DNA from 3 places in the Micromonospora matsumotoense genome. Region 2 is predicted to be linked to each of the others. Evidence: riboswitches for the same ligand, from Rfam matches in the RefSeq annotation. Region 2 holds a riboswitch; each other region holds the start of a gene.

Region 1 (7,958 bases), 550 kb from region 2:
GAACAACGATGTGGACGGACGGGAGCCCGGCAGGGGGCGGGAGCTGTGGGCGGCGGGTCCGGAGAGGACCGGTCCGGATCGGACCGGCTCGCTTCGGGCCGGGTCGCGGTCGGGAGTGGACGGACGGCGACGGCCGGCCGGGCACCGAGTGGTGCCGCGCCGCTCAGCCCCGGGGCGGGCCGCGCCGGCCGGTGGCGTCCCGGGCCGGGTCTGGCGTCGCCACGTCGACCCGCGCGGCGGGCCGTACCGTGGGCTCGTGGGCGGAGCCGGCGGGCAGCGGCCGGGCGTGCTCCTCGGTGAGCCGCTCGTGCCCGGCGCGGGTGTCGACGAGCCCGTCGTCCCCGGGCCGGGTGTCGGCCGGTAGCGTCGCCACCCGGGAGGTCACCACGGGCGGTCGGGCGGCGGCGGCCGGGCCACCGGCGGCGGCGAACAGCCCGCCGAGGCCGACGGTGAGCACCAGCGCGGTGACCGCCAGCCGGGTCAGGTCGCGCAGCCTCGACACCCAGACGGGCGGGGTGGAAGCTACGCGGATCACCCGTCCAACCTATCCCCCGTCGACCGTCCGCGCAGCGTCGGTGACCCGACCGGACCAGTGACCCGGGCCACGGTGTGCCCTGTGGACGGACCGTTCCCCTCCGGGATGCGCCCGCTGACCTGCTCCTGGATGCATCGACGGGGATGAGAATGCCGTCAGTTTCCCGCCGACCGGTCGGGGCACTTCGCCGACGGCGCGACGCCCTGCCGCGCCGGAACCGACCGACCGGAGGAGACGCCATGGGAGTGCGTCGTCAGGTCGCTGCGGCCGGGCCGCTGTCTCGCGCGGCGGTGCTGTCTCGCGCGGTGGCCGGTGAGCGGTCGGGCAACCGACGGCCCGTCCCCGTCTACACCCGACGGCCCGTCCAGACCCGTCCGGGGCGGGGCGGGCCGTCGGCTCAGGCGTCGTGGTCGGCGTGGTCCGGGGTGAAGAGGGCGAGCAGGTCACCGACGTGGCGGTCGGCCTCGGCGGGATGCCGGAAGTGGCCGCTCGGGTTGATGGTGTACTCGTTGCGCCGACCGACCCGGGTACGCCGCAGGTAGCCGCCGGTCTCCAGGTCCGCGACGATCGCCTGGGCGGCCCGTTCGGTCACCCCGACCTCCTCGGCGACGTCCCGCAGCCGGGCGGTGGGGTTGCGGGCGATGGCGAGCAGCACGTGACCGTGGTTGGTGAGGAACGTCCAGTTCCGGGTGCTCCCGGTGCCGCCTGTCGTCGCCATGACGGTCATCGTATGGCGCGTCCCCGGGAGGCCCGTCGTCGGCCGTCGGGTCTGGCCGTCGGTCTCGACCCGCCGTCGACATCGTTCCGACCGAAGCCTGAAACGTGTATCACGAAATCTTGACGTACCTTTCGCTGCGTGTGACCGTGGGAACACGGCCGTCGTCGCCGCCGGCCGGCGTGACCAGGTGCGATTCCGGACCGAGGTGAGGCAATGGCCCCGATCACTCCGACCCAGGCGCTGGCCGAGCTGTCTGCCGGCAACCGGCGTTTCGTCGCCGGGGAGCCCCGCCACCCCAATCAGGGCGCCGGCCACCGGGCCGCCGTCGCCGACGGCCAGCATCCCTTCGCCGTGATCGTCGGCTGCTCCGACTCCCGGCTCGCCGCCGAGATCATCTTTGACCGGGGTCTGGGTGATCTCTTCGTGGTCCGGACGGCCGGGCACACCGCCGGGCCGGAGGTGCTCGGCAGCGTCGAGTACGCGGTGACGATCCTCGGCACCCCGCTGGTGGTGGTCCTCGGGCACGACTCCTGCGGGGCGGTACAGGCCGCCCGGGACGCCGCCCGCACCGGCACCCAGCCCCCGGGGCACCTCTACTCGGTGGTCGCCGCCGTCGGGCCCAGCCTGCGCCGGGCGGCCCAGGAGGGGGTGCACGACATCGACGGGATCGTCGACATCCACATCGCGCAGACCGTCGAGGTGCTGCTCGGCAACTCCCCGGTGATCGCCGCCGAGGTGGCCGCCGGGCGGTGTGCGGTGGTCGGGATGTCCTACCGGCTCGCCGCCGGTGAGGTCCGCCAGGTGGCCCCGGCCCACGCTCCGGCAGCCGAGGCGCCCACGCTCACCGCCGCGGTGTCCGGGCCTGCCGGGCCGACGGCCGGTGCCGTTGGGGCGCTGGCGGGCGTCGACGCCGGGCCGGTCGGGTCCGCTGTCCCGGCGACCGGCGAGCCGGCGACCGTCGCCGGCTGAGACCTGGTCACGACGAAGGCCGCCCGGCTGGACCGGGCGGCCTTCGCGTGGTGCGCGATCAACTCGCCGGTGGCGATGATGCGGTGTTCAGGGGTCTCGGATACCGCATCAGCGACGCCACCGTGTCGATCATGTCCGGCTACAGCAACGACACGTGGACGTGGTCGGTGTGGTTGGACGGTCCGGAGTACGAACTCCAGCCGTTGGCCGGGAACCAGATCTGCCGGTTCCAGATCACGTAGTAGATGCCCAACCGGTCCGCGTTGCGGATCAGGAACGCGGCCAGGTTGTTGCCGTACATCCGGGTGTCGTTGTTGTGCCACGGGCTGAAGCCGCTCTTCTGCAACGACCAGTCGCACGCCTTGCCCTTGGGGTGCTCCCACGGCCCGCCGGGGCGGTAGCAGCCGACGAACCGGCTGAAGCCGGCCCGCTTGACCTCCTTGTACATGTGCAGCGTGCGCGGTGTGACGCAGCCGGACGTGGTGGGGTCGTTCTCGCTGCACGACTCGCCGCGCCATTCGCCGTCGGCGGTCTGGCCCGGGGCGATGCGGGCCACCGGGGACGTCGCGTCGACCAGGCCACCGGTGAAGCCCCGCCCGCCGACCAGGGCCAGCGCCTTGTCGGCCTCGGTCTTCTTCTTGGCCATCAGGTTGGTCTGCTTCTGCTGCTCACGGACCTCGGTGTCGACGGCGAGCTTGGCCTGTTCGGCCCGCGCCTTGACCTTGTTGACCTCGGCCAGCTTGCCGGCGTTGACCATGTTCAGCTCGTCCAGGGCGGCGGCCCGCCGGACGAAGGTGTCCGGGGCGTCGCTCTCCAGCAGTGCGGCGACCGCGCCGACCCGACCCGTCCGGTACGACTGGGCGGCGATCTCGGTGACCTGCGGGGCCAGCGCCGCCAACTCCTGCTCCGCCTTCTCCACCTCGATGGCGTACTCGAGTTGGCGCTTCTTGGACTTCTCCAGCCGGCTCTTCGCCGCCGAGTACTCCCGGTTGGTCGCCTCGATGACGTCGGTGAGCAGCTTCGGCTCGTCGTCCTCCTCGTGCCCCGAGGGGGTGGGCGGGGTGGGTGCGGCCGCCGCGGGGGCGGCGGCCGGCCCGGCGACGATCGCCAGGGCGGCGAGTACGGCCACCACCGGAGTCCACCAGTGGCGTAGGGGTGCCGTCACAGTTGTCCCTTCCGTCGACCGCCGACCGGGTTAGCTGACGGGTTCGGGACGGAAGTGGCCCCTACCGCTGGCGCGGATTCACCCCAGGTGCTCGGTTCCCCGGCTCGCCGTACGGCGATTGGGCGGTGGTACCGCTGGCTCCGGTGGGCGCCTTCGGCGGTGACCGGCAGCGAGGTTACCCGAGAGTCGTACCGGGGATCTACGGTCACAACCCGGCAAAATGCGTATTTTTCCGATAACAACGGGTGACCAGTGATGCGGCCGACAATCGCGACCTCGCCTCCGGTCACGCAGCGCAGTGTCACCATGCGGGGTCCGTGCTCCTTTCCGGGTCTGGCCACCGTGCGGGGGCCGGGGTGGACGGTTCGCCGTGCCGGGGCGCGCTCAGCGCCTCCAGCGCCTCGGCGCGGTCGGGGGCGGGCCGTGGGGTGGGCGTCGGCCCGGTGGCGTCGGCGTCGGCGGGACCGCGCCCGGCGGTGGTGACCAGTGCGGCCAACCCGGTGGTCAGCGGCACCGCCGCCACCAGGCCCAGGGTCGCCACCGCGCTGCGGACGATCTCCTGGGCCAGGAACTCGCTGGTGAGGATCTGGCCCACCGGTCGACTGTCGGCGGTCAGCAGGAGCAGCAACGGCAGCGAGGCCCCCGCGTACGCCAGCACGATCGTGTTGACCGTGGAGGCGATGTGCGCCCGACCGACCCGGGTCGCCGCCCGGTAGAGCTGCAACCGGGACAACCCCGGATTGGCGTGCGCCAGCTCGGTGACGGTGGCCGACTGGGTGACCGTGACATCGTCCAGGACGCCGAGCGAACCGATGATGATCCCGGCCAGCAGCAGGCCGTGCAGGTCCACGTCACGCTGGTACATCGACAGCGTGGTGGCCTCCTCGCTGCCGTACCCGGTCAGGTGGGTGGCGGCGGTGGCCAGCGTGCCCAGGACGCCGGTCAGCACCAGGCTGCCCAGCGTGCCGAGCACCGCCACCGAGGTCTGCGCGGTGACCCCGTGGGTCAGGTACAGCACCACGAACATGATCAGCGCGGCGCCGGTGATCGCGATCGGCAGCGGCGCGCCCCCGGCGGAGATGCCCGGCACCACGAAGGTCAGCAGGATGGCGAAGCTGGCGCCGAGACCCGCCAGGGCGGCCAGCCCGCGCAGCCGGCCGAACGCCACGATCGCCGCCGCGAACAGGGCGACCAGCCAGAGCAACGGCATGCCCCGCTGGTGCTCGGCGATGTGGTAGCTGCTCACCGACGGGTCGCTCGGGTCGGCCAACGCGACCAGCACCACCTCGTCGCCGACCGCGACCGTCGGCGCCCCCGGCCCGGACGGGACCGGTGTCTCGACCTGCCCACCGTTGTCCGGCCCCTGCGTGACGGCGACCGTCACCGTCCCGCACGGCCCGTCGGCCACCCCCGACGGGCCGTCGGGGGTCTGCGGGGCGGGCGGGCACGGCTCGGTCACCACCCGGGTCACCGTGCCGTGGTAGCGGGGCACCTGGTCGCCCTGGTCGATCCGCGGGGTCTCGCCCGGCCAGAGCAGCAGCGTGGCGACCACCGTGACGACGATGAGCGGCACCACCGTCATGACGAGGATCCGCCGCACCCGGGGTGGGGTGGACGGAGCGGGACGGGTGTGGTCGGCGCCCATGTGTGCGAGTTCTCCCAACGATCCGGGACGGGATACGTGTCAGCCGGCCAACCGGTTCATCTGCGGGCGGCGGGTCGTCGGACGATGGTAGCCAGCACCCGGGTCGCGCCGCGCCGCCCAGGTGCTGGTGGGGGCGGCGCTCGATGCCCCACCGCCGCGCGGGCACGCCCACCGCCGCGCGGTCTCCCGCCCACCGCTGCGGGGGCACCCCCACCGCCGCGCCTGGTCCGTCCCGATGTCGGTGACCCCGCTGTCCCGGCCCGCCGGGACGGCTAGCGTGGAGCCGTGCGGCGGGCGAGGACGGCGACGACGACCGGGCGGTGGCTGCGGCTGCTGCTGCTCGTCGGCACCCTGCTGGGGCTGTCCGCGATGCACACTCTCGGCCACCACGCGGAGCTGGCCGGCGGCCACCACGCGGAGTTGACCGGCGGCCACCACGCGGAGCTGGCCGGCGGCCACCACGCGGAGTTGACCGGCGGCCACCGTGCCGACGGTCGTCCGGCCGGCCACGGCACCTCGGCGGACCGCGCCCAGCGGACCTCCGTCGGGCACGACACCCCGGTCGGCGGCCCGGACCGGACGTCCACCGACCGCCCCGGGCAGACGTCCGCCGTGCCGGTGACGGACCGGCCGGACCTGACCGGTCCGGTACGGCTCGCGGCGGTGACGGCTCTCCACCTCGGGTGCGGGGACGGGTGCGCGGTGGCGCTGCCCGCCGGGCCGTCCGGCCCACCACCCACCGCGTGGAGCGTCTGCCTGGCGGTGCTCGGCGCGCTCACCGTGACGGTGCTGGTGCTGCTCTTCGTCGTCCGGTCCCGGCCGGCCGGGGTGGCCCGCCCGCCGTCGCGACCCCGGGAGCCGCGTGCCCCGCCACCCCGCCCGCTCCGGCTCCGGCTCGCCACGGTGTCGGTACTGCGCAGATAGGACCCCCGGGTGCGGCTTGGCCGCGTCCACCGTCCGTCGCGTACGTATCCGCCCACCGAAAGGTCGCTCGTGTCCACTCGTACCCTCGCGCGTCGTGCCGCCCTGGCCGGCGTCGCTCTCACCGCCGTCGTCGCCCTGGCCGCCTGCGGCGGTGGCCACCCCACCGACGGCGGTCACGGCCGTCCGGCCGCCGGGGCCGCATCGGCCGGCGCTTCCGCCGTCGACCCGGCCGACGTGGTGTTCGCCCAGATGATGATCCCGCACCACCAGCAGGCGGTACGGATGTCGGAGCTGGCCGGGAGCCGGGCCGCCGATCCGGAGGTCTCCCGGCTGGCCGCGCAGATCCGGGCCGCCCAGGCCCCGGAGATCGCCACCATGACCGGCTGGCTCACCGGGTGGGGCCGGCCCGTCCCGTCCGACGGCCCGGCGGGTGGTCACCTGCCCGGGACGGACCACGGCATGCCGGGCATGATGTCCGACGCCGACCTGGCCCGGCTGGAGGGCGCGACCGGTCGGGACTTCGACCGCCGGTTCCTCACCATGATGGTCGCCCACCACGAGGGTGCCGTCACCATGGCCCGGCAGGAGTTGGCGGACGGCCGGCACGCCGGGGCCAGGGCCCTGGCCCAGCAGATCGTCGCCAGCCAGCAGGGCGAGATCGACACCATGCGGAAGATCCTCGCCCGGCGCTGACCCCCGTCCCGGCGCGCGGCGGGTGGGCCGGTCCCGACCGGTCCTCCCGCCGTGGCGCTCCCGTCCACCCGTCGGGGGTGGATCAGCCGCGCTTCATCAGGCGGCCGACGGCGGCCATCATCTCGGCGGCCATCTCGTCGGCCCGGCCCTCGGCGGCCCCCTCGTGCATGCAGTGCCGGGCGTGGCCGTCGAGCAGGCCGAGGGCGACCTTGTCCAGGGCGGCCTGTACGGCGGAGATCTGGGTGAGCACGTCGATGCAGTACCGGTCGTCGTCGACCATCTTCTCGATGCCCCGGACCTGCCCCTCCACCCGGCGCAGCCGCGCGAGCAGTTGATCCTTGCTGGCGGTGTAGCCCCGGACCGGGGTGCTCGGTGTGGTCATGGCGACCACGATAGCGTACCCCTGGGGGGTATGCTACTGTCGCCGGGAAGCGTACCCCTGGGGGGTATGGTGGAGCGTGGGAGGGAGCGCGGCATGATCACGAATTACCAGGTGAAGGGCATGACCTGCGGACACTGCGTCAACGCGGTGAGCGGCGAGGTGGGTGCCCTCGACGGCGTCACCGACGTCCAGGTGGACCTGGCCTCCGGCCGGGTCGCCGTCACCAGTGACCGTCCGCTCGACACCGGGTCGGTGCGCGCCGCCGTCGACGAGGCCGGCTACGACCTCGTCGAGGCGTGACGGGCCCTCGGCCCACCGGAAACCGAGGTGACCGATGAACACGGCGACCAGACTGGGCGGCTTCGCCCTCGGTCTCGCGGTGGTGTTCGGCGCGACGTACGGGGCCGGCCAGCTGACCGGCCCCGTACGCCCGCCCGCCGAGACCCGCCACGACCCCGCGCACACTTCGGAGCCCACCCGGAGCCCCGCCGTCCCTGACCCCACCACCGACCCGACGCCGACCGTGACCGGCACCGGCGGGGCCGGTCACACCCACGGTTGACCGGAGGCGCCCCGATGACCCCACCCACCACGAACCCGCCCACCGCACCCCACCTGATCGAACTCGCCATCGGTGGGATGACCTGCGCGTCCTGTGCCGCCCGGATCGAGAAGAAGCTCAACCGGCTGGACGGCGTCGAGGCGACCGTCAACTACGCCACCGAGAAGGCCACCGTCCGGTACGCCGACGCGATCACCCCGGACGAGCTGATCGCGACCGTCGAGAAGACCGGCTACACCGCCGTCGTGCCGCCACCGCCCGCCCCCACCGGGGCGGCACCGACCGGTGGGCCGGTGGACGAGTTGACCGCGCTGCGTACCCGGCTGCGGGTGTCGGCCGTGCTGACCGTGCCGGTGATCGTGCTG
Region 2 (4,991 bases):
GTGGCAACCATGCCCCCTCAACGTCATGTCCAAGGTCAGCCGCCCGTCCGGCCGGCAGTCCTCCGGCGGGTCGCCCGTCGCCTGCTCACCGTGGTCGCGGCGGTCGCTGTGGGCGTCGGGATGCTCGCCGTGCCGGCGCACGCCGCGCCGTCGCCCGAGGAGATCGAGGCGGCTCTCGACAAGCAGTGGGAGCAGCTCGAACCGACCATCGAGAACTACAACAAGGTCCGGGCGCAGCTGAAGGTCAACCGCAAGAAGTCGGTCGAGCTCCAGAAGAAGATCGAGCCGTTGGCCCTGCAGAGTGAACTGGCCCTGGGGCGGGTGGGTGACCTCGCCTCCCGCTACTACAAGTCCGGGCCGTCGCAGGAGTTGAGCGCGCTGCTCACCACCAGCACGCCGGGCACTCTCGCCGCGCAGTTGACCATTCTGGACCGCCTCGCCGCCGAGCAGCGCAGAGAGGTCGAGGCGGTGCTCGTGGTGCGCCGCAAGTACGACGCCGAGAAGCAGAAGCTCGACACCCTGATCGCCGCCGAGGTGCAGCAGGAGAAGGACCTCGCGGCCAAGAAGACCAAGATCAACGCCGAGATCAAGCGGCTCCAGGCGTCGATGCCGAAGACCACCGTCAAGGTGAACGGCTGCCCCACGATCAACGGGGTGCTCAGCTCCGCCGCCCGTACCGCGATCCAGGTGGCCTGCCAGCAGGTCGGTGACCCGTACGTCTGGGGTGCCACCGGGCCCAACTCGTTCGACTGCTCCGGGCTCACCCAGTTCGCCTACAAGGCGGCCGGGATCTCGCTGACCCACTTCACCGGTGCCCAGTGGAACGAGGGCAAGGCCATCCCGCGCTCCGAGGCCCGCCCCGGTGACCTGGTCTTCTTCTTCAGCGACCTGCACCACGTCGGCCTCTACCTGGGCAACGACATGATGGTGCACGCGCCGCGGACTGGTAAGCCGGTCCAGGTGGCCAGCATCAACCACATGCCGGTGGCCGGCTTCCGCCGACCGGGCTGACCAACGCAGACACCAACCCCCGGCCCGACGGGCCGGGGGTTGCGTCTTTCCGGAGCCGGAGTGTGCCGGCCCGGCGGGTTGCGGATCGATAACGACCGTCTCTACTCTGGTCAATCGTCGGTCGGCACCAGGTCCGCCCCGCCCGGGGTGGCGTCGACCGGCACCGCCGAGTCGCCTCCGGGCGAGCCGGGGACCCAGGTACGCCGGGGTGAATCCGCAACCACTGCGGTAGGGCGCTCCCTTCCCGCCCGAACCCGTCAGCTAACCCGGTAGGCGGTCGAGGAAGAAGGAGCCCGGAGCCCGGTGGCACACCATGCCCCGCGGCCACCGTCACGCCGGTCGACCCAGGTCGCCCGCGAGACGGCGGTGCCGCGCCCACGCTGGTCCCGCTTCACCACCACCACCCTCGCCACCCTGGCCGCCGTGGCGGTCGCCCTGACCGGTGGCGTCACGGCGGCCCACGCCGACCCCTCGGTCGCCGAGGTCGAACGACAGATCGACCAGGACTGGAACAGGCTCGAACCGATCATCGAGCAGCACAACGCCACCCGGACCGACCTGGTCGCCAAGCGCCGGCAGGCCGACGCGCTGGGCAAGCGGATCGCCCCGCTGCAGCGCCGGGTGGACCAGGCGATGAACCAGGTCAGCGGCCTCGCCGTCCAGGCGTACAAGGGCGAGAACATGTCCACCGTCAACGCCCTGCTCGGTAGCCACAACCCGAGCCAGGTGGTCGAACAGTTGGGGTTGCTGGACCGGTTCGCCAGCCGCCAGCAGCGCGAGGTGCGGGCCGTCGCGGCGCTGCGCGACGAACTCGCCGCGACCAAGGCGCCGTTGGACGAGATGGTCGCCCAACTGACCCGTACCGAGGCCCAGTTGGCGGCGAAGAAGAAGCAGATCAACACCGAGATCGACCGGTTGCAGAAGCTGCGGCTCAAGGTCTACGGCAACGGCGGCGGAGGGTCGCTGCGCCCGGCCCCGTGCCCGGCCGGCTACCCCGGTGGTCCGTCCGGCACGGCCGTCAAGTACGCCTGCGCCCAGATCGGCAAGCTGTACGTGTGGGGCGCGGCCGGCCCGAACAACTTCGACTGCTCCGGGCTGACCATGGCCGCCTGGTCGAAGGCCGGGGTGTCGCTACCGCACAACGCCCGGCAGCAGCGCCAGGTCACCGACCGGGTGAGCCGGGCCGACCTGCGCCCCGGCGACCTGGTCTTCTACTACTCCGACCTGCACCACGTCGGGATGTACGTCGGGGACGGCTGGGTCGTGCACGCCTCCCAGTCCGGTCAGCCGATCACGATGAAGCGGGTCGACGACGGGCCGGTCAACAGCTACGGCCGACCCGGCTGACCCGCGCGTCCGGGCCTCCCTATCCGGGGGTCCGGACGCGGTGTTCCTCGCTCCGGTGCGACTGTGCTCCGGCGGCGCCCGTCCCTGGGATGCGGCCCGCGCCGCCAGGTTGTGGTCCGCACCCTCGGGGTGCGGCCCGGCCCGGTGCGGCCCGGCCCGGTGCGGCCCGGCCCGGTGCGGCCCGGTGGGGTGTGGTCAGCGGGTGGGCCAGGTGCGCCAGTTCTGCCAGGAACGGCTCTGGGTCGGCCCGCGCTGGCCCTGGTAGCGCGACCCGTAGACCGCGGAGCCGTAGGGGTGCTCGGCCGGCGAGGAGAGCCGGAAGATGCAGAGCTGGCCGATCTTCATGCCCGGCCACAGGGTGATCGGCAGGTTGGCCACGTTCGACAGCTCCAGCGTGACGTGGCCGGAGAAGCCCGGGTCGATGAAGCCGGCGGTCGAGTGGGTGAGCAGACCGAGGCGGCCCAGGCTCGACTTGCCCTCCAACCGACCGGCGAGCTGGTCACCGAGCGAGATGACCTCAAGCGTGGAGGCGAGCACGAACTCGCCCGGGTGCAGCACGAACGGCTCACCCTCCGGCACCTCGACCATCGACGTCAGGTCGTCCTGCTGCACGGCCGGGTCGATGTGGGTGTAGAGGTGGTTGTTGAAGACCCGGAACAGCTTGTCGAGACGCACGTCGATGCTGGACGGCTGCACCAGGCTCGGCTCGAACGGCTCCAGCGCCAGCGCGCCCGCCTTGATCTCGGAGACCAGGTCCCGGTCGGAGAGCAGCATCGGGACACCCTATCGAGGGCGTGGGCCGGTCCCGCCAACCGGGCCGCCCCGCCGGCCTCGCCGGCGCGTCGGCCGCCCCGGCCTACCGGGCCGCCCGCGGGCCGCCCGCGGGCCGTCGTCGGCGGCGGCTCCGGGGCGCATGTCGGGCCTTTCCACCTGCGTGTCGGACTGACTTTAGAACGCCTGTTCGATAGGATGACCGCATGGCATCCTGGTCCGCATTCGCCGCCGACGAGCCCCGACTCGCCGACGGGATCCGCCTTCTTCTCCAGCAGTACGGGCCGGGTTTCGGCTACCTGGCCACCGTCCGCGCCGACGGCGGTCCCCGGGTGCACCCGGTCTGTCCGCTGGTCACCGACGGCGGGCTGTTCTGCTTCGTCGTCGACTCGCCCAAGCGGCGCGACCTCGAACGTGACGGCCGCTACGCGCTCCACTCGTTCCCGTCGGAGGAGAGCGACGACGAGGCATACCTGGCCGGTCGCGCCGCGCCGGTGACCGATCCGGCCCGGGTGGCGCTGGTGGCCGCGATCGGTCGGGCCGCACCCCAGGTCGACTGGCGGCTCTTCGAGTTCAGCGTGGACGTCGCCATGCTGACCCGCCGTGACCACGGCGGCCCGCTGCGCCCCGACGGCGGGCGGCCCGCCCTGCAGGTCTGGCTGGACCCGACGGCGGGCCGACCGGGTGTCGCCGACCTACCCGACCAGCGGCCGTCCCGGCGTGGCCGACACGGGTTCGACACCCGTCGTACCGCCGCCTGACCCCGCAGACGACGGTGCCGGCCCCGTCCGGGAAGGACGCAGCCGGCACCTGATGTCGCTGGCGTGCCGGTCAGGACGCCGGCGTGCGTGCCGCCGGTCAGGCCGACGCGCGGTAGGCGGTCCAGGCGTTCACCATGCGGCTCGCCTGACCAGCGGTGAACTGGTACATGCACGAGTCGTAGGTGTAGTCCATGAAGTTGGTGATCGGGTCCTTGCCGGACGCGGTGCAGGTGTCCCGGCCGGTCGGGCACTCGAAGGCCGGCTCACGCTCGGCCGGGGTGTCGGAGACGCCGTCGCCCGAGCCCGAGCAGCCACCCTGGAAGGTGTGGTAGAGGTTCAGCCAGTGGCCGACCTCGTGGGTGCCCGTGTCGCCCTTGTTGTAGTTGGTGGCGGTGCCGTTCGGCAGCGACTCGCCGAGCGCGACGACGCCGTCCATCACGTCCAGAGTGCGCTTGGGGAAGGTCGCCCAGCCGAGCAGGTCGTCACTCAGCTCACCCAGGTACATGTTGAGGGTGTTCTTGCCGCCGGTGCGCAGCGAGGTCTTCATCGACCGCTCGGCCGAGGACCCCTGCACGATCGGGTACCAGGAGGCGTTGGTGACCCGGTTGATCTTCTGGAGCTGGAAGGTGAAGCCGGTGGCCGCACCACCGGTCGCGCCGCTGTAAGCCTGGTTCAGCACGCTGATCTGCGAGTTGATCATCGAGTCGGGGATGTTGCCCCCGGCCCGGGTGCTGTCCCGCTGGATCACGTGGACGACGACCGGGACCGTGATCGGGGCCAGTGCCACCGTCCTGCCCTCGGTCGAACCGGTGCGGATGCTGGACTTCGACCGCAGGGCGCTATTGCGCAGGGCGGCAGCGAAGTCCGCCTCCCGGTCCTGGACCTGCTTGGCGGTCAGCTCGTTCGGGTCGTGCCGCTTCTGGGCGGCCTTGCTGCCGCCGCGCACACGCGCGTCGGAGTGGACGTCCGCGTGGACGTCGGCCGGCTCCGCGCAGGGGGCGTTACCGGGGGCTGCGGAGTACGCGGAAGCCGCAGGCACGACGCCCACCGCAGCGGTGCTCAACAGCAGCGCGAAGGTCGTCGATGCGACACCGGCGGCAC
Region 3 (7,958 bases), 2.1 Mb from region 2:
GGCCGCCCAGACGGCCCGCCGCCACCGCACCGCCTGGCTGGCGGCCCACGACGCCGTGGAACGGGCCTGGCAGGCGTACGACGAGGCGGAGACGCTGGCCCGCCGGTTCGCCGGTGCCGGTGCGCTGCCCAGCCCGCGTACCCCCCGCACCCCCACCGAGTACGCCGGTCGGGAGCGGTGGCTGCACCAGGAGGCCGTGGCGGCGCACTGGCGGGGCGAGTTGTCGGTGGAGCGGCTGCGGGACGTCTTCGCGCACCGCGACGGTTGGGACCCGCGTCGGCACCCGGTCGAGCACGAGGTGATGCTGGCCCGCGCGGTCCGCGAGGACCGGCGTACGGCGTACCGGGCCGCGGCCGGGCGGGAACGGGCGGCGTGGCGGGACGCCGAACTGGCCGCCGAGGCGGCCCGGTCGCTGGCTGCCGAGGCGCACGCGGCGGCGCAACGGTGGCGGCCGACCCGGGTCCCGCTGCCCCGCCCGGCGACGTCCGCCACCCGCCCGGCCCCCGCCACCCGCTGGCGTCCGGCCCGGGTCGGCTGACCCGGCACTTCCGGCCGGCCGGCCGCCGGTTGGCGACGTCGGACCCGGTCAGCGGGTCAGCGGGACTGAATTGTTATCTGAGGGTTGTGGGTGCCGTCACTGCGGGTGGGAACCGGACACCTGGTCACAGTCGGTCACATCGACTGCGCCGATCATCGGTGGTCGGTGCCCGGCCGTCCGGTTGTCGCCTGGACGGGCCCGGGCGCTCCGGCCGTCCCACCCGTGGCGGGTCAGTGCCCGAGTGCCCCGAAATTGACTCGTCCGGCCCATGTTTGCGCAGCTCAACGGGCTTGGCGAGGGGGAAACCGGCCAGTAGTGTCGCTGCGGTCCGGTGCGGTTTCCGATCGCAAGAAGGCGACGCCGCGCCGACCCGCTCAATCGTGCGAGTCACGAACCGGGGACCCACATGCACCACTGGGGTGAATCTCCGGGCCACGGCCCGGGGTAGGGCGATCTTCCCGCCCGAATCCGTCAGCTAACCCGGTCGGCGGCAGCGGAAGGAGTTCCCTCCTCGTGCAGCATGACCCCACCCCTTCGGTAGTCCCTCCACCTCGGTGCCGGGGTGCCGCCGGACCGTCGCGCCTGACGCGCTGACCCGGCTGTCCGCCCCGCTGCCCGATCGCCGTCGGGCGGCCCCCACCGATCCGCCCGGCCCCCCGTCGGACGGTCCCTGCCGAACGAGCGGCTGAACACCCGATCCGCGCGTGGCGTCTGTGCCGCGTGCCGGTCCGGTGTGCCCGGCCGCCTCGCCCCGTGGAGGAACACCCCGTGACGCACCACATGAAGCGACAGCTACGCCGTTTGAGCACCCAGCGCCCGTACCAGATGATCGTCGGCTCGGCGGCGGTTCTCGTCCTGGCCACCGGCGCCGCCGCGCTGGCCGCCGGCGTCGACGACGCCCCGACCGATCAGCGGCGTACCGCCGAGTCCGCCCCCCGCCTCGACGACGTCGCGAGCCGCGCCCAGGCCCGGGTCGCCGCCCCCGCTCCGGCCAGCCCGTCGGCCAGTCCGTCGGCCACCCCCACGGCCACCCCGGCGGCGAGCCCGACGCAGTCGCCCCGCATCACCAGGGCGAAGGTCAGGGCCACCGCCGACCCGGACCTGACCCGCAGGGCGGCCCCGAAGCCGCCGTCGTCCAAGGTCCTGCGCTACGACTACCAGGCCCAGATCACCTACTACTACTGCGGCCCGGCGGCGGTGCGTAACGCGCTCAGCGCGGCCGGCATCGAGCGCGGCCAGGACGACCTCGCCGCCCAGCTCGGCACCACCGAGATGGGCACCAACTCGGCCGAGGACACCACCCGGGTGCTCAACGCCGTGGTGAAGGGTGACCCGTACCGGACCCGGATGTTCGCCGGCACCCCGAGCGACGCGCAGATCGAGCGGCTCCGGGCCGACGTGGTCGCGGCGGTCGCCGACAAGCGGGCCGTGGTCGCGAACGTGGCCGGGGACGTCACCGATCTCGACGGCGGCTGGCACTCCTTCCCCGGCGGCCACTATGTCGCCGCGGTGGGCTACGGGGACAACGGCCGTACCGTGCGGATCGCCGACTCGGCGGACCCGTCGCTGCCGGCGTACTGGGTCAGCGTGACCACCCTGGCGAACTGGATCGCCACCCGGGGCTACTCCGCCTGACCGACCATCCCACCCGCGCCCCGGACCGCCCCGGCACCCGACCATCGGTGCCGGGGCGGTCCGTTCCCGTAGAGGCCACCGACCCCGCCCCGCCAGTGCGCCGGGCGGCGCTCGCCGTGGGCCGATGTAGCGGTGTCAGCGGACTCGGATGCCGCTACATCGGCCCCACTGAGTCGATCAACGCCGGACCCGGGCCCAGCGAACGGGCCGGTGCCCCGGCCGGGGTCAGGCGTGGGGGGAGAGGGTGGCGGTGTCCCGGGTGCCCCGCGGGGTCGGCGGGTTCCCGCCCGGCGTAAGCTCCCGCCGGGCGGCGTCGAGGAAACCCTCGGCGTACGCGTCGGCGGGGAAGTCGCCCAGGTAACGCCGGCGGGTCTGCCAGCGGGCCGCCGCCAGCGGGTCGGTGTCCAGCAGCCCGGTCAGCACCTCGTCCAGGTTGGCCATGTCCCGGCGCAGCACGTAACCCGAGCGGGCCAGCGGGAACCGGGTCAGGAACTCGTCGCCGTCGACACCCAGATCGGTCACCGCGTACGGCTTGCCCGAGTAGAGGTAGTCGGAGATGACCCCGGAGACGTCGGAGACCAGCGCGTCGGAGCGGTTGACGCAGTCGGTCAGGCTCAGCTCGCGGCTGGCCGCCGCGCCCCACAGGTGCTGCCGGCCGGTGCGGGTCCGGTCGGCGGCGAGCAGCTCGGTGAGCCGGGCCAGTTGCCGGGCCGAGGCCGGGTTCTGCCCGGTGTACGGGTGGGCCCGCAGGATCACCGTGGCCCCCCGGTCGAGCAGCCGGCGCAGCATCGGCTCGGCCACCGGCAGCGAGCAGTAGTTGGCGTCGGCGTGGTGGCCGGTCCAGGTGGGGGTGTAGAGCACGGTCGGGGCGGTCAGCGGGCGGACCTCCCGGCGTACCTCGATGGCCTCGACCTGGGGGCGGCCGACCACGACGAACTTCTCGGCGGGGATCTCCACCCCGGCCCGCGCGTACCGCTCGATCGCCGCCGGACCGGCCACGAAGATCTTGTCGAAGATGGCCGAGACCGGGTTGGCGCTGGGGGCCTTGTCGCTGTCGCCGTGGTGCAGTTGCACGTGGGTGAGCTGGGTGAACCGGATGCAGTGGCTGTTCTTCGCCCCGTGGTTGACATAGAACGCCACCCGCAGGCTGGGCACCAATGCCTCGTCCATCGCCTTGAGGGTGGGGCAGTAGACCACCGGTGCGCGGGTGGCGGCGGCGATCGTGGGCAGGAACTCCGGCTCGCGCAGCAGGACCAGGAACGGCCGGCCGAGCCGCTCAAGATAGGGCAGCCACATGGTGACCTGGTATTCCGAGCCGGGCGGGGCGGAGAAATAGAGCAGGAACTCCGGCTGGTGCGCCCGCAGCGCCCGGGCCACCGGGCCGCCCCCGCCCGAGGGCCGGAACCGTCGCCGGGCCAGGTCCAGGCCGACCGCGCCGCAGCCGGCGGCCACCAGTAGGGCGACGGCCAGCGCCAGCACGGCGGGCAGGGCGAACGCGGCGGCCACCGCCACCACGGCCAGCAGCCCCAGCAGTACGCCGCCGAGCCGGGCGGCGACCAGCGGGGTCCACGCCCGCACCGGCAGGTTCGCCGCCCGGATCTCCAGGTTGCCGGCGTCGCGCAGCGGCCCCACCAGCAGCACCAGGCCCAGCAGCACCAGCGCGGTCAGCGCCAGCACCGGGTCGAACCCGTCGTCGAGCCGGCGGGCGTAGCCGACCAGGATGCCGGCGGCCAGCAGGACCGTCTCGGCGACGATGTCGGCGTCGGGGCGGACCCGACGCTCGACGGCAGCCGCGGCCAGCGCGGCCGCCGCCAGGGCCAGGCCCCAACCGGTGGCCCCGGTGAACGCCACCACCAGGAAGGCGACCACGGCCAGGCCGGTGGTCAGGCACCGTGCGATCAGTTTCCTGACCAGGTCACCACGCATGTCGTACCGTCTCCGGGGGTCGGGTCAGCCGGCGTCGACGCCGCTGGGCAGCCGGTCCTGCTCGGCCGCCGTCGGCTGCGCCGGCACCGGGGCCGGCTCGCCGGGGGCCCGCCGGACGTCGATCACCTGACCGGTGAGGTCGGAGATCAGCACGTCGAGCGAGGACTGGGCGACCGCCTCGGCGGCCAGCAGGGTGTGCTCCGGCTCCTCGCCGAACGCCTTGGTGCGCATCGGGGTGGCGGTGCGCTCCGGGTTGATGCAGTTGACCCGGACCCCGTACTCGGCCCACTCGTCGGAGAGCGCCTGGGTCAGGTTGACCAGCGCCGCCTTCGTCGACGAGTAGAGCGCGTACTGGGCCCGGCCCCGGGTGTAGGAGCTGGACGTGTAGAGCAGCAGCTGACCCTTGGTCTGCTGGAGGTACGGCAGGGACTGCCGGGCGGCGATCACCGGGCCGACGAAGTTGACCTGGAGCACCCGGTCCATGGTCTCCTCGTCCATCTCGGCCAGCGCGCCCTTCTCCAGGATGCCGGCGGTGACCACCACGTGGTCGATCCGGCCGGTGGCCTCGAAGGCGGTCTTGAGCGCGGCCTCGACGTCGCCGGTCTGCTCGACGTGGGTGCCGGTGCTGGAGCGGCTGAACGGGAAGACCTGCGCGCCGTAGCCCCGGGCCAGCTCGGCCAGATCGTGACCGATGCCGTAGCTGCCGCCGAAGATGACGATCGTCCGGCCGGCCAGCTCCTCGGTGTAGCTGCGGTGCGACAGCCGGGGCGCCTGGGCGGCGGCGAGCTGGAAGAGCTTGTCGGCGAGGTGCACGTCGACCGGGTGGGTGACCTTGATGTTCTCGTCCGACCCGTCGATCACCTTGATCGGCGTGCCGGGCAGGTAGCGCAGCACCACGCCGCAGTCGTCGGTGGCGGCGAAGTCCGGGTCGCCCTCGGCCCGCCGGTACGCCTCCCGGATGGTGCCCGACCGGAACGCCTGCGGGGTCTGCCCCCGGCGCAGCCGGGACCGGACCGGGATGTCGGTGATGCACTCGTCCTCGTCGACCTGGATGATCGTGTCGGCCGAGGGGATCGCCACGTCGACGGCGGTGTAGCTCCACAGCGCGTTCACGCACTCGCGCACGATCCGGGCGCTGACCAGCGGGCGGACCGCGTCGTGGAAGAGGATGTTGACGTCGCCCTCGCCCACCGCGTCCAGGGCGGCCCGGGTGGTGGCGTTCCGGGTCTCGCCGCCCTCGATGACCTTGCTGACCTTGCGGAAGCCGGCCTTGTCGACGATCTGCTGGGCGTCGGCGACGTGGCCGGTGGCCATCAGCACGATGATCTCGTCGATCTCCGGGGCGGCCTCGAAGACGGCCAGGGTGTGTTCGATGATCGGCTTGCCGGCGATCTTCAGCAACTGCTTCGGAATGCCCAGGCCCAGCCGGGTCCCGGTGCCTCCGGCCAGCACCACCGCCACCGTCCGCGAGGGCCGCCACGGTGCCGGGGTCTCCGGTGTGGCGTCCGGGGCAGTGGTGTGGTCCTGCGTCATTGCCGATCCTCACTCTCGGGGTGGGTGCACGCGTCCCGGGGGTCGCCCTGAACGAAAGATTGCGCCAGCCTGGCGACGGGATGAACCTTAACGCGCGGACCGCGCCGCCCACCCGGGACGACGCGGTCCGTGGGGCATCGGGTCGATGCCGTACGTGCGCCCGGAATACTACTTGCCGTTGGCGAATGCCTCGTACGCCCGGATCACCTCGTCGGTGGGCCCGTCCATCCGGATCACACCCGACTCCAACCAGATCGTCCGTTCGCAGGTGTCCCGCACCGAGGAGAGCTGGTGGCTGACCAGGAAGACCGTGCCGGCCCCCTCGCGCAGTTCCCGGACCCGCTGCTCGCTGCGCTTGCGGAAGCCCTTGTCGCCGGTGGCGAGCGCCTCGTCGATCAGCAGCACGTCGTGCTTCTTGGCGGCGGCGATGGAGAACCGCAGCCGGGCCGCCATGCCCGAGGAGTACGTCCGCATCGGCAGGCTGGCGAAATCGCCCCGCTGGTTGATCCCGGAGAACTCGATGATCTCCGGCGTCATCCGGGCCACGTCGTCGGGCTGCATGCCCATCGCCAGGCAGCCGAGGGTGACGTTACGCTCACCCGACAGGTCGTTGAGCAGGGCGGCGTTCACCCCGAGCAGGGACGGCTGGCCCTGGGTGTAGACCGCGCCCCGGTTGACCGGGAGCAACCCGGCGATGGTGCGCAGCAGGGTGGACTTGCCGGAGCCGTTGCTGCCGATCAGGCCGATCGCCTCACCCCGGTACGCGGTGAAGGAGACCCCCTTGACCGCGTGCACCTCCTGGATGTTCGGTGCCGAGGAGCGCTTGACCAGCCGGCGCAGCGCGGCCACCGGGGTGTTTCCGCCCCCGGCGCCCTTGTGTACCCGGTAGATCACGTGCGCGTCGTCGACCACCACGGTGGGGATCCGCTCGACGATCCGGGGCAGGGTCACTGTGACGTCGTTGGACGTCTCGTACCGGTCATCCACGGCCGTACTCCTGTTCGCCGCGCCAGAAGTAGACGTACCCGGCGATCCCCCCCAGCACCGCCCAGCCGGCCGCCACCAGCCAGAGCTGGGTCAGCGACTCGTTGAGCAGTGGCGCCTGCTCCAACAGGGCGTACCGGGCCAGCTCGATGTAGACCAGGATCGGGTTGAACTGGATGAGCGTCGAGGCCCAGTCCGGCAGCCGGTCGAACAGCTTGACGCTGTAGAGCACCCCGGAGCCGTACATCCAGGTGCGCAGGATGAACGGCATGACCTGCTTGAGATCGCTGGCCTTGGAGCCCATCCGGGCGACCACCATGACGACCCCGGCGTTGAAGAACGCCTGGAGCAGCAGCGCCGGGGGCAGCATCAGCCAGGCCAGGGTGAGTGGCTCGCCGGTCACCAGCACGATGCCGACCAGCACGATCATCGAGGCCAGCAACTGCTGGAACTGGGTCAGCGTGGCGGCCAGCGGCAGGCAGGCCCGGGGGAAGTGCAGCGCCCGGATCAGCCCCAGGTTGCCGCTGATCGACTGGGTGCCGGCCAGCACCGCGCTCTGGGTGAAGTTGAAGATGAACAACCCGGTGGTCAGGTACGCGATGAAGTTCGGAATGGTGTTCTGCCCGAGCACCACGCCGAAGATCAGGTAGTAGACCGCGGCGTTGGTCAGCGGGGTGAGCACCTGCCAGATCTGGCCCAGCTTGGCGTTGCTGTACGAAGCGACCAGTTTGGCGTTGGCGTACGCGGCGGTGAAATGCCGGTAGGCCCACAGTCTGCGGCTGTACTCGGTCAGGGAGGGGCGCTCGCCGGCGACCCGTAGTCCGTGCCGAGCGGCCAGCTGCGCCTGGGTCAGGCCCGTTTCGGGGTCGACCAGCGCGGTGGTGGCCATGGGAAGGGCGCTCCGATCTTTCGTACCAGCGGGATGCGCGCGACGATGGGATCTGTGGGTCGGCGCGGTGCCGGGGCAGCCTCGTCGCTGCGTGGACGGTAGTCCATAACACGTCGGGACGCAACCGTACCGTCGTTGCGCTACATTGGCCCACGTGACAGGTGCGAAGAGTCCCCGATGACCAGCGACAAGAGGCGCGCGCCGGCCGGTGCCGCGGTGCTGAGGGGCGACATCACCAGGGCCATCCGCCGCGCGTTGATGCAGGAACTCGCCGCGGTCGGGTACGGGCGGCTCTCCATCGAGGCGGTGGCCAGGCGGGCCGGCGTCAGCAAGACCGCGATCTACCGGCGGTGGAGCTCGAAGCTCGACCTGGTGATCGAGACCGTGGTCGCCGCCGCCGGCAGCAAGCTGCCGGCGCTGGACACCGGTAGCCTGCGCGGTGACCTGACGCTG

The links. Region 2 has a riboswitch for cyclic di-AMP ahead of ACQP1S_RS00440 (NlpC/P60 family protein). Riboswitches for the same ligand answer to the same signal wherever they lie in the genome.
Region 1: linked by a shared signal. The riboswitch ahead of ACQP1S_RS03115 (coiled-coil domain-containing protein) and the one ahead of ACQP1S_RS00440 (NlpC/P60 family protein) in region 2 are both predicted to bind cyclic di-AMP.
Region 3: linked by a shared signal. The riboswitch ahead of ACQP1S_RS09900 (C39 family peptidase) and the one ahead of ACQP1S_RS00440 (NlpC/P60 family protein) in region 2 are both predicted to bind cyclic di-AMP.

Annotation. Positions count from the first base shown of each region.
Region 1 covers NZ_CP192025.1:636,427-644,384, forward strand. The annotation lists gene ACQP1S_RS03100 (hypothetical protein) at 164-535, opposite strand; gene ACQP1S_RS03105 (helix-turn-helix transcriptional regulator) at 933-1,262, opposite strand; gene ACQP1S_RS03110 (carbonic anhydrase) at 1,467-2,222, shown strand; gene ACQP1S_RS03115 (coiled-coil domain-containing protein) at 2,362-3,387, opposite strand; cyclic di-AMP (ydaO/yuaA leader) riboswitch at 3,391-3,522, opposite strand; gene ACQP1S_RS03120 (YibE/F family protein) at 3,689-5,032, opposite strand; gene ACQP1S_RS03125 (hypothetical protein) at 5,318-5,956, shown strand; gene ACQP1S_RS03130 (DUF305 domain-containing protein) at 6,026-6,649, shown strand; gene ACQP1S_RS03135 (metal-sensitive transcriptional regulator) at 6,732-7,031, opposite strand; gene ACQP1S_RS03140 (heavy-metal-associated domain-containing protein) at 7,125-7,331, shown strand; gene ACQP1S_RS03145 (hypothetical protein) at 7,366-7,593, shown strand; gene ACQP1S_RS03150 (heavy metal translocating P-type ATPase) at 7,608-7,958, shown strand, end outside.
Region 2 covers NZ_CP192025.1:87,737-92,727, forward strand. The annotation lists gene ACQP1S_RS00435 (C40 family peptidase) at 10-1,011, shown strand; cyclic di-AMP (ydaO/yuaA leader) riboswitch at 1,166-1,302, shown strand; gene ACQP1S_RS00440 (NlpC/P60 family protein) at 1,315-2,358, shown strand; gene dcd (dCTP deaminase) at 2,554-3,132, opposite strand; gene ACQP1S_RS00450 (pyridoxamine 5'-phosphate oxidase family protein) at 3,336-3,890, shown strand; gene ACQP1S_RS00455 (zinc metalloprotease) at 3,988-4,991, opposite strand, start outside.
Region 3 covers NZ_CP192025.1:2,226,464-2,234,421, forward strand. The annotation lists gene ACQP1S_RS09895 (hypothetical protein) at 1-538, shown strand, start outside; cyclic di-AMP (ydaO/yuaA leader) riboswitch at 900-1,043, shown strand; gene ACQP1S_RS09900 (C39 family peptidase) at 1,307-2,173, shown strand; gene ACQP1S_RS09905 (CDP-glycerol glycerophosphotransferase family protein) at 2,399-4,099, opposite strand; gene ACQP1S_RS09910 (bifunctional cytidylyltransferase/SDR family oxidoreductase) at 4,124-5,632, opposite strand; gene ACQP1S_RS09915 (ABC transporter ATP-binding protein) at 5,801-6,619, opposite strand; gene ACQP1S_RS09920 (ABC transporter permease) at 6,612-7,505, opposite strand; gene ACQP1S_RS09925 (TetR/AcrR family transcriptional regulator) at 7,683-7,958, shown strand, end outside.